2 linked regions of the Euzebya rosea genome follow. The protein of the gene in region 1 interacts with the protein of each later gene in a pairwise test. Links are inferred from orthologs where the notes say so. Each region holds a gene or a part of one and is shown on either strand. Other genes may lie near its edges.

The links.
Region 2: the proteins of CUC05_RS20340 (region 1) and dnaE interact in binary tests that used the Escherichia coli proteins (3 or more experiments, as listed by UniProt). The link is inferred for Euzebya rosea from one-to-one orthologs.

The regions. Positions count from the first base shown.
Region 1 is NZ_PGDQ01000017.1:110,356-115,897, reverse strand. What follows is about bases 1,645-4,607. They hold CUC05_RS20340 (aminotransferase class I/II-fold pyridoxal phosphate-dependent enzyme), read right to left. Parts: upstream 3,743-4,607; coding sequence 2,546-3,742; downstream 1,645-2,545. Other genes in these bases: CUC05_RS20330 (cell wall-binding repeat-containing protein), read left to right, coding at 4,605-4,607; CUC05_RS20335 (lytic transglycosylase domain-containing protein), read left to right, coding at 3,891-4,532; CUC05_RS20345 (nitrilase-related carbon-nitrogen hydrolase), read right to left, coding at 1,732-2,508; CUC05_RS20350 (putative bifunctional diguanylate cyclase/phosphodiesterase), read left to right, coding at 1,645-1,751. Also shown: more of CUC05_RS20350, read left to right, coding at 1-1,644; more of CUC05_RS20330, read left to right, coding at 4,608-5,542. UniProt on the Escherichia coli protein: Shows aminotransferase activity with methionine and histidine as substrates, and to a lesser extent also with phenylalanine.
Region 2 is NZ_PGDQ01000019.1:5,812-12,440, forward strand. Bases 1,108-5,157 are described here. They hold dnaE (DNA polymerase III subunit alpha), read left to right. Parts: upstream 1,108-1,459; coding sequence 1,460-4,957; downstream 4,958-5,157. Other genes in these bases: CUC05_RS20930 (trans-sulfuration enzyme family protein), read left to right, coding at 1,108-1,308; CUC05_RS20940 (CBS domain-containing protein), read right to left, coding at 5,018-5,157. In the rest of the region: CUC05_RS20925 (Lrp/AsnC family transcriptional regulator), read right to left, coding at 1-14; more of CUC05_RS20930, read left to right, coding at 79-1,107; more of CUC05_RS20940, read right to left, coding at 5,158-6,154; circadian clock protein KaiC, read right to left, coding at 6,357-6,629. UniProt on the Escherichia coli protein: DNA polymerase III is a complex, multichain enzyme responsible for most of the replicative synthesis in bacteria. This DNA polymerase also exhibits 3' to 5' exonuclease activity. The alpha chain is the DNA polymerase catalytic subunit.

The DNA.
Region 1 (5,542 bases):
TCGACGCCGTCGACAGCGACCGCCGCCGCCTGCAGACCCTCCTCGGGGACGTCGCCGACCAGGTCGTGATCTGCAACGACCACGGCCTGGTGACCGAGGTGGTCGGGGCGGTGGCCGGGATGCCGGTTGGGACCTCCGAGATGGCCGGGACCCGCCTGCTGGACCTGGTGCACGAGAGCGATCGAGCCAGCGCCCTGGCCGCGATGGAGGGCGCGCTCGCACACCCGGGCAGTTCGACGCCGTGGGAGGGCAGGGTGCGACTGCCGGACGGCCGGACGGCCTGGATCAACGCAGCCGTCGTCGACCGACGCGGTGACCCCGATGTGCACGGCATGGTCGTGACCTTCCGGGACGTCACCGATCGACGCAAGGCCGAGCAGGAGCTCGAGCGGCTGGCCCTGTTCGATCCGCTCACCGGCCTGCCGAGCCGTGCGACGCTGGTGACCGACCTGCGGACCGCGCTGCGCCATGCCTCCCCCACACATCCGATCTCGGTCCTCTACTGCGACCTCGACCGCCTCAAGGTCGTCAACGACAGCCTCGGCCACCACACCGGAGACCTGCTGATCGCGGCCGTCGCCAAGCGCTGGGTCGATGCGCTGCCGAGCCACACGACACTCAGCCGGTTCGGCGGTGACGAGTTCGTGGTCCTCGCTCCCTACGTCGAGGAGGGCCCCGGACCGGCCGTGGTCGCCGACGCCATGGTTGCCGCGCTCAACCAGTCGATCGTCGTGGCCGGCTACGAGCTGACCGTCACGGCCAGCATCGGCATCGCGACCGTGGTCGACAGCGGCAAGGCGGCCGAGGACGTGCTGCGCGACGCCGATGCGGCGCTGTACGAGGCGAAGACCGGCGGACGGAACCGCGTCGTCCTCTTCGACGACGAGATGGGTGATGCCGCCGTCGAACGCCTGCTGCTGGAGAGCGACCTGCGCAGCGCTCTCCGTTCGGGGCTGATCGAGGTCCACCTCCAGCCGATCATGGACCTCGCGACCAACCGGCCGTCGTCGTTCGAGGCGTTGCTGCGCTGGGAACACCCCGTTCGCGGATGGGTCCGTCCCGACCGGATCGTGCATGTCGCCGAGGAGACGGGGCTCATCGTGGAGCTCGGCAACGTGGTGCTCGAGCTGTCGTGCCAGGCGATCGCCTGGATGCGGGACCTGCTCGGCACACCGGTGAAGGTGGCCGTCAACACCTCCCCGCTGCAGCTCGCCCGGGCAGAGTTCATGAGCACGGTGGACCAGGTCCTCCGCCGCTACGACCTGCCGGCCAGCGCCCTCGTGATCGAGGTCACCGAGGGCATCCTGCTCGACCCCGCGGGACAGGGCCGCGCGACCCTCCAGGCCCTCCACCACCGCGGCATCGGCATCAGCCTGGACGACTTCGGGACCGGTTACTCCTCCTTGAGCTACCTGGGCACCTTCCCGCTGGACCAGCTCAAGCTCGACCGAACCATCACCACCGGCGCCACGGAGACACCCACCGGCCTCGCGGTGCTGCGTGGTGTGCTGCACATGACCGAGCAGCTCGGCCTGCCGGTGGTCGCCGAGGGACTGGAGACCGACGAGCAGATCGCCCAGCTGACCGAGCTCGGGGCCACACATGGCCAGGGCTGGGGGTTCGCCCCGGCCATGCCCGTGGCGGAGGCCATCAAATGGGCCCGTGGCTGGGTCACCGAGAGGGCGCAGGAGCCCGACGAGGGAGGAGCAGCGTCCTCCAGTCCGCCCGGGCTCAGCGACGATCGGCCATGAACGGGAACCGGGTCCGCACGTCAGCCACCTCGGCGGGGTCGACGTCGGCCAGGACCAGGGTGTGGGTCATCGCACCGGTCGCCAGCGCGTAGCCGAGCGGGTCGATGACCATGGAGTCGCCCGAGTACTCGATGTCGTTGCCGTCGGTCCCCACCCGGTTGCAGGCAGCAACGTAGGCCTGGTTCTCGATCGCGCGGGCGGTCAGCAGGGTCTGCCAGTGACGTCGGCGGGCGCGTGGCCAGTTGGCGACCACGACGTAGAGGTCGGTGTCGGCCGCGGTGGCCCAGAACTCGTCGGCGAACCGCAGGTCGTAGCAGACGAAGAACGTGGTTCGGACCACCTCGCCGCCGGCCGTGGTGATCGGGACGGTCAGGAAGTCGCGGCCCGGGCTGTAGTGCTCGGTCTCGCCGGCGAAGGAGAACGGGTGGATCTTCGCGTACCGGCCGATCTCGCCGTCGGGGCCGGCCACGACGAGGGTGTTGGTGGGCTTGTCGTAGCCGGGCGAGCGCATCGAGATGGAGCCGCACACGTGCAGGCCGTGGGTGCTGGCCTGGTCGGCAAGCCACTGCACCGACTCGCCGTCGTGGTCCTCGGCGATCTCCTCGGCGTTCATGGAGAACCCGGTCGGGAACATCTCGGGCAGGACGACGAGGTGGGCGCCGGCGGCGGCCGCGGCCCACATCCGGTCGGCCAGCCGGCGACGGTTGGTCTCGTGGTCCTCCCACTCGAGGTCGGACTGGATGGCAGCTACGCGCATGACGGGGTGTCTCCTGGGTCCTTGGGGGCGGTGGTGCTCAGCGGTCGTCGGGGCGGGCCATGCCCGGCAGCCCGCTCCCGAGCCGCTCGATGCCCTCGGCCAGGGCCTCGTCGGTCTTGCAGAACGCGAACCTGACCAGGCCGTGATGGGCGCTGGGGTCCTCGTGGAAGACCTGCGTCGGGATCGCGCCGACGCCGATCTCCGTCGGCATGCGTCGGCACAGGTCGAGGTCGTCCTCGAAGCCGAGCGGACGGATGTCGCACGCGACGAAGAAGGTTCCGTCGGGCACGGTCACCCCGAAGCCGATGTCGTCCAGGGCCTCGCACAGCAGGTCGCGTCGCCGTCGGTAGTCAGCGGCCATCGGCTCGAAGTAGGCGTCGTCCCAGTCGAGGGCCTCCGCGACCGCGTGCTGGAACGGGGTGCCGGAGGTGAAGGTCGTCCACTGCTTGGCGGCGCGGATGGCTTCGGTGAGCGGCGGCGGGGCGCAGGCCCAGCCGACCTTCCACCCGGTGACCGAGAAGGTCTTGGCCGCCGAGGAGATCCGGACGGTCCGGTCCTTGCCGCCCGGGACATGACACACCGACCGATGGGTCCCGTCGAAGACGAGGTGCTCGTACACCTCGTCGCTGAGGATCACGGCGCCGACCTCCTCGGCGACGCGGACGACGGCGCCCAGCTCCTCGAGCGTGAAGGTCTTGCCGAGCGGGTTCATGGGGGCGTTGATGACGATGACGCGGGTGGCGCGGCTCGTGGCCGCGCGCAGGTCGTCCTCGTCCAGCCGCCATCCCCCGTCCTCGGCGGCCCGCAGGGGAACCCCCCGAGCGACCGCCCCGGCCATCGACGTCGCCACGCGGTGGACGTCGTAGAACGGCTCCAGCAGCACCACTTCGTCGCCGACGTCGCAGAGGGCGTTGAGGGTGCAGAAGATCGCCTCGGTCGCACCGGTGGTGATCGTGACCTCGGTGTCGGGGTCGTAGTCCAGGCCGTGATGACGGGCCGCATGGCCGGCGACGGCACGGCGAAGGGACGGGATGCCGTTGCCCGGTGCGTACTGGTTGCGGCCCTCCCCGATCGCCCGCTGTGCGGCCTCGGTAAGGGCTGATGGGGCATCGAAGTCGGGGAACCCCTGTCCGAGGTTGACCGCGTCGTGGCGCAGCGAAAGGGCCGACATCTCGGTGAAGATCGTGGTGCCGAATCGCTGCAGTCGGCTCGTGAGCTGTGGCTGTCGGGGCATGTGCCCGCAGAGTCTAGGGGGACGAGGTGTGGGTGCCGAGGCCTCGGGGAAGGGTGTCCGGGACGGATCCGCGCAACTTCGAGGGGAGTCCCGGGTCCAAGGGCCGACAGGCTGGCGTTGGGCTGGCCGCGGACACCCCTCTCATCACATGACGACCATCACCACACCCACCGCTCGGATCAACGGCACCGCCATCGTCGGTGCCGCAGCGGCGCTTGCCGTCCTGTGGCTGCTCGCCGGCCCCCTCGGGAGCATCGGCGCTGCTTCCGACGTCTCCTTCGGCGGTTCCGCCGTTGCCGACGCCGCGCAGATGGACGAGGCGGAGCCCGCGGTCCCACTCGCCCACCGTCCGGCCGTGCATCCGGCCGCGATCACCGAGGGTGCGGTTGCCGTCGCCCTCGACGCGGCGGCGCAGGAACACGGGATCGACGGGTCGCTGGTGCGTGCGGTCGCCTGGGTCGAGTCGTCCTTCCGCCCCACCGTCCGGTCCGATGCCGGCGCCGTCGGGATCATGCAGCTGATGCCGGCAACCGTCGTCCACGCCGAGGAGCTGGTCGGCCACGACCTGGACCCGCTGGACGTGCAGGACAACGTCCGCGGTGGCGCGGCCTACCTGGCCCACCTGCTGGACCGGGCCGACGGTGACGTCGCCCACGCCCTGGCGGCCTACCACCAGGGCTGGACCGGCGTGATGCGCGACGGCGTCAGCGACACCTCTGCCGGCTACGTCGAGCGAGTCCTGGACCTGCACGAGCAGCTGGAGGACCACCGCGCCGCGGCGTGGGCATGACCCGTCCCACCCGGATGACGAAAGGGCGACAGCGGGGCTGACGACGATGCCCATCCCATAGGGTTGCCGACGATGAACGCCATGCAGCTCCTCCGGATCGTCCTCGTGTCGTGCCTGCTGCTCCTCCTCGCGTTGCCCGTGGTGGCAGACGGGGCAACCGAGCTGTCGGACACCCTCTACGTCGTCAAGGAGGGGGAGGCGCTCAGCAACGTCGAGGTCGCCGTGGCGTTGTCGCAGTCCACGCCGCTCGCGCCGACCCGGGTGCTGATCGGCCGGGACGACGTCTTCGTGGACTCCATGACCTCCGGGGTGCTGCAGGGCGACAGTCCCCTCCTGCTCGTCCCGCCGGCCGGGCCCGTGCCCGACCTGGTGCTCGACGAGCTGGCACGCATGGGACCGGCACGCGTGACCCTGCTCGGCGGCGAGAACGCCGTGCAACCCGCGGTGGCCGACCAGCTGTCCGCCGCCGGCTACACCGTGGACCGTCGCCAGGGTGCGTCCCGCTTCGAGACGGCGATCGCCATCGCCGAGGACGGCCCCGACACGTCCACCGCCATCCTGGCCCGGGCGTTCCCCTCACCCGATGCGGGGGACCCGACGCAGGGGTTCGCCGACTCCCTGGCCGCCGGCGGCATGGCCGCGGAGAACGGCTGGCCGATCCTGCTCACCGAGACCGACCGGCTGACCCCGGCCACCGCTGACTACATGGCCACCGCTGGGTTCGACCGGGTGCTGATCATGGGTGGCACGGCCGCGATCAGCCAGGCCACCGAGGACGCCGTTCGCACCATGGTCGGGCAGGTGGACCGCATCGCCGGTCCCACCCGTTTCGGGACCGGCGTCGAGGTCGCCAAGGAGCTCGGTGCGGAGTCCGCGGCCGACGTCGACCGCGTGACGCTCGTCGACGGGCAGGCCGCCGACGCGTGGGCGGGTGGCTTCGCCGCCGCGGCCCACTCCGCCCACTTCGACGCGCCGATCGTCCTCGCGACCGGTGAGGCCCTGCCGCCCGA
Region 2 (6,629 bases), on another replicon or contig:
TCCAGTTCGCGCATGAGAGGACGATACCGTGAACTATTCGATGGACAGGTACCGGTATCGCACAGGATCATGGAATACATGAGCCACGTCGAACCCGATGCCGCCACGCACGTCCTCACCCGCACGGTGCACGCCGGTCGCGAGCAGCTGCGGTCCCTCGGGGTGCACACCCCGCCGCTGGACCGCAGCACCACCTACCCCCTGACCAGCCTCGACGGGGGAACCGAGTCGCTCGACCAGCTCGCCGGGGGTGCCCGCATCGCCGACAACCCCGTGTACCAGCGGCTGCACAACCCCACGGTCGCCCGGTGGGAGGACGCCATCGCCGGGCTCGAACACGCCGAGGCAGCCGTCGCCTTCTCCTCCGGCATGGCCGCGATCACCGCGACCGTCATGGCTGCGCGCCTGCGGGGCGGGGACCATGTGGTCGCCGTCCGTCCGATCTACGGGGGCACCGACCACCTGCTGGCCACCGGGTTGCTCGGCGGCAGCGTGACCTGGGCACGGCCCGACGAGGTCGCCGAGGCCATCCGACCCGACACCGGCCTCGTGCTGCTGGAGACGCCGGCCAACCCGACCCTCGCGACGGTCGACATCGCCCGTGTCGTCGCGCAGGCCGCAGGGGTCCCCGTCGCCGTGGACAACACCTTCGCCACGCCGATCCTGCAGAACCCGCTCGACCACGGCGCCGCCTACGCCATCCACTCCGCCACCAAGGCCCTCGGTGGGCACGGTGACGTGACCGGGGGAGTGGTGGCCTGCAGCGAGTCGCTCGCCCAGCCCCTGCGCCAGGTGCGAATCCTCACCGGTGCGCTGCTGGACCCGCAGGCTGCCTGGCTGCTGCACCGCGGCCTCCCGACGCTGGCGCTGCGCGTCAACGCCGCCCAGGACGGCGCCTGCACCCTGGCCCAGCGCCTTGCACTGCACCCCGACGTCATCGACGTCCGCCACCCCTCGCTGCCGGGACAGGACCCCCTCGACCTCGTGCCGAGGCAGATGGCCGGCCCCGGGCAGATGATCGCGTTCCGCGTCCGCGGTGGCTACGCGCGCGCCGCCCGCATCGTCGCTGCGGTCGACCTGATCACCCCCGCGGTCAGCCTGGGGTCGGTCGACACCCTGATCCAGCACCCGGCAGGCCTGACCCACCGCGTCGTCGACGCCGGTGCACGGGACGCCCACGGCATCGGCGATGACCTGCTGCGGCTGTCGGTCGGCATCGAGCACCCCGACGACCTGTGGCACGACCTGACCCGCGCGCTGGCCGTCTCCGCACCCGCGGATCGGCCCCTGGAGACCGCCTCCCGCTGACCCCCGACCGGGGGACGGGTTCGCCCTTGTCCGCCCCGGCCCGGACGGGTACCGTCCGAAGCGCTTCCCCCACGAACTCCATCCGTGTAATTCGCGGACCCTCGTCGCGCCGTTCGAGGGGGCACCCACCCGCGGGAAGGTCTTTGCGCACATGGGCGACTTCGCACATCTCCACGTCCACACCGAGTACTCGATGCTCGACGGCGCCAGCCGGGTCAACCAGCTGATGGAGAAGGTCGCCCAGATGGGCATGACGGCCTGCGCGATGACCGACCACGGCGTCATGTTCGGCGCCATCGACTTCCACCGGGCCGGCAGGAAGCACGGGGTCAACCCGCTCATCGGCTGCGAGCTGTACCTCGCCCCCGGGCCGCGGCACAACACCACCGAGCTGACGCTGGAGGGCAAGCGCTACTACCACCTGACGGTCATCGCGGAGAACCAGGTCGGCTACCGCAACCTGATGAAGCTGTCCTCCCGCGCCTACACCGAGGGGTACTGGTACAAGCCCCGCGTCGACCGCGAGCTGCTGGAGGAGCACAGCGAGGGCCTGATCGTCCTCTCCGGCTGCCTCGGTGGCGAGGTCAACCAGAAGCTGCTGGCCGACAAGCGCGACGACGCCCGCGACACCATGGGCTGGTACAGGGAGGTCTTCGGCGACCGCTACTTCGTGGAGCTGCAGGACCACGACATCCCCGAGCAGCACGCCACCAACGGGCACCTGATCGACCTGGCCGGCAAGCTCGACATCGGGCTGGTCGTCACCAACGACAGCCACTACACCGAGCAGGCCGACTACGACGCCCACGACGCATTGCTGTGCGTCCAGACGCAGTCACTGAAGGCCGACACCGACCGCTTCAAGTTCCACAACGACCAGTTCTACGTCAAGCCGGCCGAGCAGATGCAGTCGCTGTTCCCCGACCACCCCGAGACGTGGAAGAACACGCTGCTGATCGCCGAGCGGTGCAACGTCGAGTTCGACTTCGACACCATGCACCTGCCCAAGTTCCCGTGCCCGCCCGGGCACGACGAGAAGAGCCTGCTGCGCGAGAAGGTGCGTGTCGGTGCCGTCCGCCGCTACGGGGCCGAGGACAACTCCACCTCCTACGACGGCCTGCGCGACGAGGTCCGCCAGCGGCTGGAGTACGAGCTCGGCGTCATCGAGCAGATGGGCTTCTCCGCGTACTTCCTGATCGTCGCCGACATGATCGAGCACGCCCGCAACGTGGGCATCCGTGTCGGTCCGGGTCGTGGGTCGGCCGCAGGCTGCGCGGTGTCCTACGTCACGGGCATCACCGACCTCGACCCCATCCACCACGGCCTGCTGTTCGAACGCTTCCTCAACCCCGAGCGCATCTCCATGCCCGACATCGACATGGACTTCGACGAGCGCAGGCGCGTGGAGATGATCCGCTACACCGCCGACAAGTACGGCCAGGACCACGTCGCCCAGATCGTGACATTCCAGACCATCAAGGCGAAGCAGGCCATCAAGGACGCCACGCGGGTGCTCGGGCTGCCGTACTCCTTCGGCGACCGGCTCTGCAAGATGTTCCCGCCGGCGGTCCAGGGCAAGGAGGCGCCGCTCGACGATGCGCTGGAGCAGTCCGGCGAGCTGAAGGACGCCGCGACCAAGGACCCCGATGGCCGCAAGGTCATCGCGCTGGCCAAGGGCCTCGAGGGCCTGCGGCGACAGCATTCCATCCACGCCGCCGGTGTGGTGATCGCCGACGAGCCGATCACCGACATCGTCCCGACGCTGCAGGTCGACGGCAACGGCGAAGTCGTCACCCAGTACGACGGCCGCCAGGTCGAGGACCTCGGCCTGCTCAAGATGGACTTCCTGGGGCTGCGCAACCTCACGATCATCTCCGACGCGCTGGAGCACATCGAGGCCACGACCGGTGAGACCGTCGACATCGACCACCTGCCGCTGGACGACGAGAAGACCTACGCCCTGATCAGCTCGGGTGACACCGACGGCGTCTTCCAGCTGGAGTCCTCGGGCTACAAGGCGCTGTGCCGGCTGATGAAGCCCGACCGCTTCGAGGACATCACGGCGCTGGGTGCGCTGTACCGGCCGGGGCCCATGAGCGCCAACCTGCACACCGAGTACGCCAACCGCAAGAACGGCCTGGCGAAGGTCACCTACATCCACCCCGACGTCACCGAGATCCTCGAGGAGTCCTACGGCCTGCTGATCTACCAGGAGCAGGTGCAGAAGATCGCGCAGAAGATCGCCGGCTTCACGCTTGGCCAGGCCGACATGATCCGGAAGGCCATCGGCAAGAAGCTGAAGGACAAGATGGATGCCCTGAAGGGCGACTTCGTCGACGGCACGGTCGCCTCGGGGTACGACAAGAAGCTCGGCATCGACCTGTGGGCGCAGATCGAGGGCTTCGCCTCCTACGCGTTCAACAAGTCCCACTCGGCTGCCTACGGCATGGTGACGTACCAGACCGCGTGGCTGAAGGCCCACTACCCGGTGGAGTACATGGCTGCGCTGCTGACCAGCGTGAAGAACAACAAGGACAAGCTGCCCACCGCGCTGCACAGCTGCCGGACCATGGGCGTGGAGGTCCTCGTCCCCGACATCAACGACTCGATGATCAACTTCTCGCCGGTCATCGGAGTCGACGAGGACGGCAACAGGACCCGTCCCCGGCAGATCCGCTTCGGGATGTCGGCGGTCCGCAACGTCGGTGAGGCCGTCGTGTCGGAGATCATCAGGGCACGGACCAGCAAGGGGCTGTTCACCGACTTCCACGACTTCGTCGACAAGGTGCCGATCGGCGTGCTCAACAAGCGCACCATCGAGTCGTTGGTCAAGGCGGGCGGGTTCGAGTCGCTCGGCCACACCCGCAAGGGCCTGCAGATGGTCGTCGAGCCGATCATCGACAACGCGCTCACGATCAAGCGCAAGGAGGAGGAGGGGCAGTACGACCTCTTCGGCGGGCTCGGCGGCGGGTCCGACGACGCCGGCGACAGCGTGACCGTCGACATCCCCGAGATGGAGTACGACCGCAAGGAGAAGCTCAACGCCGAACGCGAGATGCTCGGCCTGTACGTCTCCGACCATCCGCTGTTCGGGCTCGAACGTGCCCTGTTCGAGCTGGCGTCCGCCCCGATCCCGTCGCTGCAGGAGGCCAAAGGCGGCAGCGAGGCGACGATCGCCGGCCTGCTGACGTCGGTCACCAAGAAGTTCACCAAGAAGGGCGAGACCTACGTCGTCGGCACCGTCGAGGACCTGGCCGGCGGCATCGAGGTCATGTTCTTCCCGTCGTGCTACCAGACCTACGCCGACCTGCTGGTCGAGGACGAGATCCTCGTGGTGCAGGGCCGGCTCGACGACGGCCGCGACACCATGCAGGTCATCGCCGACCGGGTGTCACGGCCCGACCTGTCGGAGGCCACCGGTGCGCCCATCCAGCTGCGGCTCGACCCACGCCAGTGCGCGCCAGAGCTGATCGGCCGCCTCAAGGGGGTCCTCGTCGAACACGCCGGGGCAGTCCCCGTGACGCTGACGGTCGCCAACGGCGGCCCTCGTGTCACCCAGCTGGCGGTGCCGGAGACCCTGGCGGTGACCCGCAGCCCCGGCCTGTTCGCCGAGCTGAAGATGCTCCTCGGGGCAGAGGCCGTCAGGTGAGTCCCGTGCCGGCACCCGTGGGTGCCGGCACGTCGAGGCGGTTGACGTCAGCGCCTGGTGTCAGGGCGTGACGTCATCGGTGGCCCAGCCGAGCTGGGAGCCGTCCACAAGCAGCACGCCATCGCACCGTTCCACCTCACGGCACACCGGCGTGACGCGGCTGCGCAGCTTCACGGTGCCGCTCAGGTGCACCCGCCCGTCCTCGACGGTGTGGCGCACGCCGTCCTCGCCGCGGTCGGCCAGGACGGCCGTGACCGCGGCGCTGATCTCCTCGTCGTCGCGAACCAGCACCCGCAACATGTCGGATCGGGTGACGATGCCGACGACCCTCGCGCCGTCCATGACGACCAGCCGGGCCACGTCGCGGGTGGCCATGAGCGTGGCGGCCTGCCGCACGCTGGTGTCGGCCTCCGTCGTGACCGCAGGCTTGCTGCAGGCCTCGCCGGCGTTGCGCGCCGACCACCGCTTCCACGCACGGTGGGCGGCCGGGCCGAGCCCCAGGCGTTCGTCGGCGACGCGATCCAGCAGGTCGCGTTCCGACAGCACGCCGATCACCTGGTTGCGGGCGTCGACGACCGGCACCCCACCGTGTCCCGCGGCGAGCAGGACGCCGGCGGCATCACGCAGCGATTCGCCCTCGGACACGACGACGAGCTCGGGGCTCATGACGTCGCGGACGGTCAGCGCAGCGCGGCTGGGGTCGGACTGGAGCGGCCGGTCGAGGTCGTAGACGTCCTCGACGAGCTCGCGTGCCAGGTGCCGCACCAGGCGGATGGCCGACGCCCGGGCGGTATCGCTGAGGTAGGTGTCCACCGCGTCCCCGATCGGGCCCAGCGGTGGCTCGTAGTACCCCACGAGGGACAGCTCGCAGCGCCCGTTGCCGAGGGTCAGCAGCTCGATGACGCCGTCGAAGGTGGGGAACAGGTGGGGGGCTGGATCAGCCCGCCAGCGCACCGGGATGCGGAGGACGTCCTCGCCCTCCACGCCCTGGTCGATGTGCACGCGGACACGCTTGTGGACGTCGACCCCGCCCCGGTTGCTGCGCAGCGTCATCAGCACGCTGCCGTCGCCGTCGGGCTGGGTGACGTCGTCACCCGCGGCCTGCTGGAGAAGCTCGGCGGTCCTCGTCATCAGCGCGTCCCGGAAACGTTTGGGTTCTCCGAAGATCTCGTGGCTCGTGGCGAGTGTGCGACGCACGGGCGATCACCTCCATGTCGGCAGGTGTCGATCGTGCACGGTTCGGGCCCGCCGGTCAGGGGCCGAAGGTCCCGCTGCCGCAGGGCCCCCCGTCGACCGCGACCCGCGACCCGCGACCCGCGACCCGCGACCCGCGACCCGCGACCCGCGACCCGCGACCCGCGACCCGCGACCCGCGACCCGCGACCCGCGACCCGAAAATCTACTCGGAGAACAACCCTCGGAGGCGGTCCTCGTCCTGGCCCACGCGGACCGGGGTGCCGCCGAGGATGCCCTCGACGAAGCGGAACGGCATCCCGATGTTCATGCCCTTGCCGTCGATGACGACCTCGCGGATCTCCTTGTCGTGGGCCGATCCACGCATCTTCAGCACCGTGAGGCCGCGCTTGATCTCGCCGTACACCTCCACGTACCGCAGCAGGATGATGGAGTCAGTCAGGGTGGAGATGTGGGACACCGTGATGGAGTCGCCACC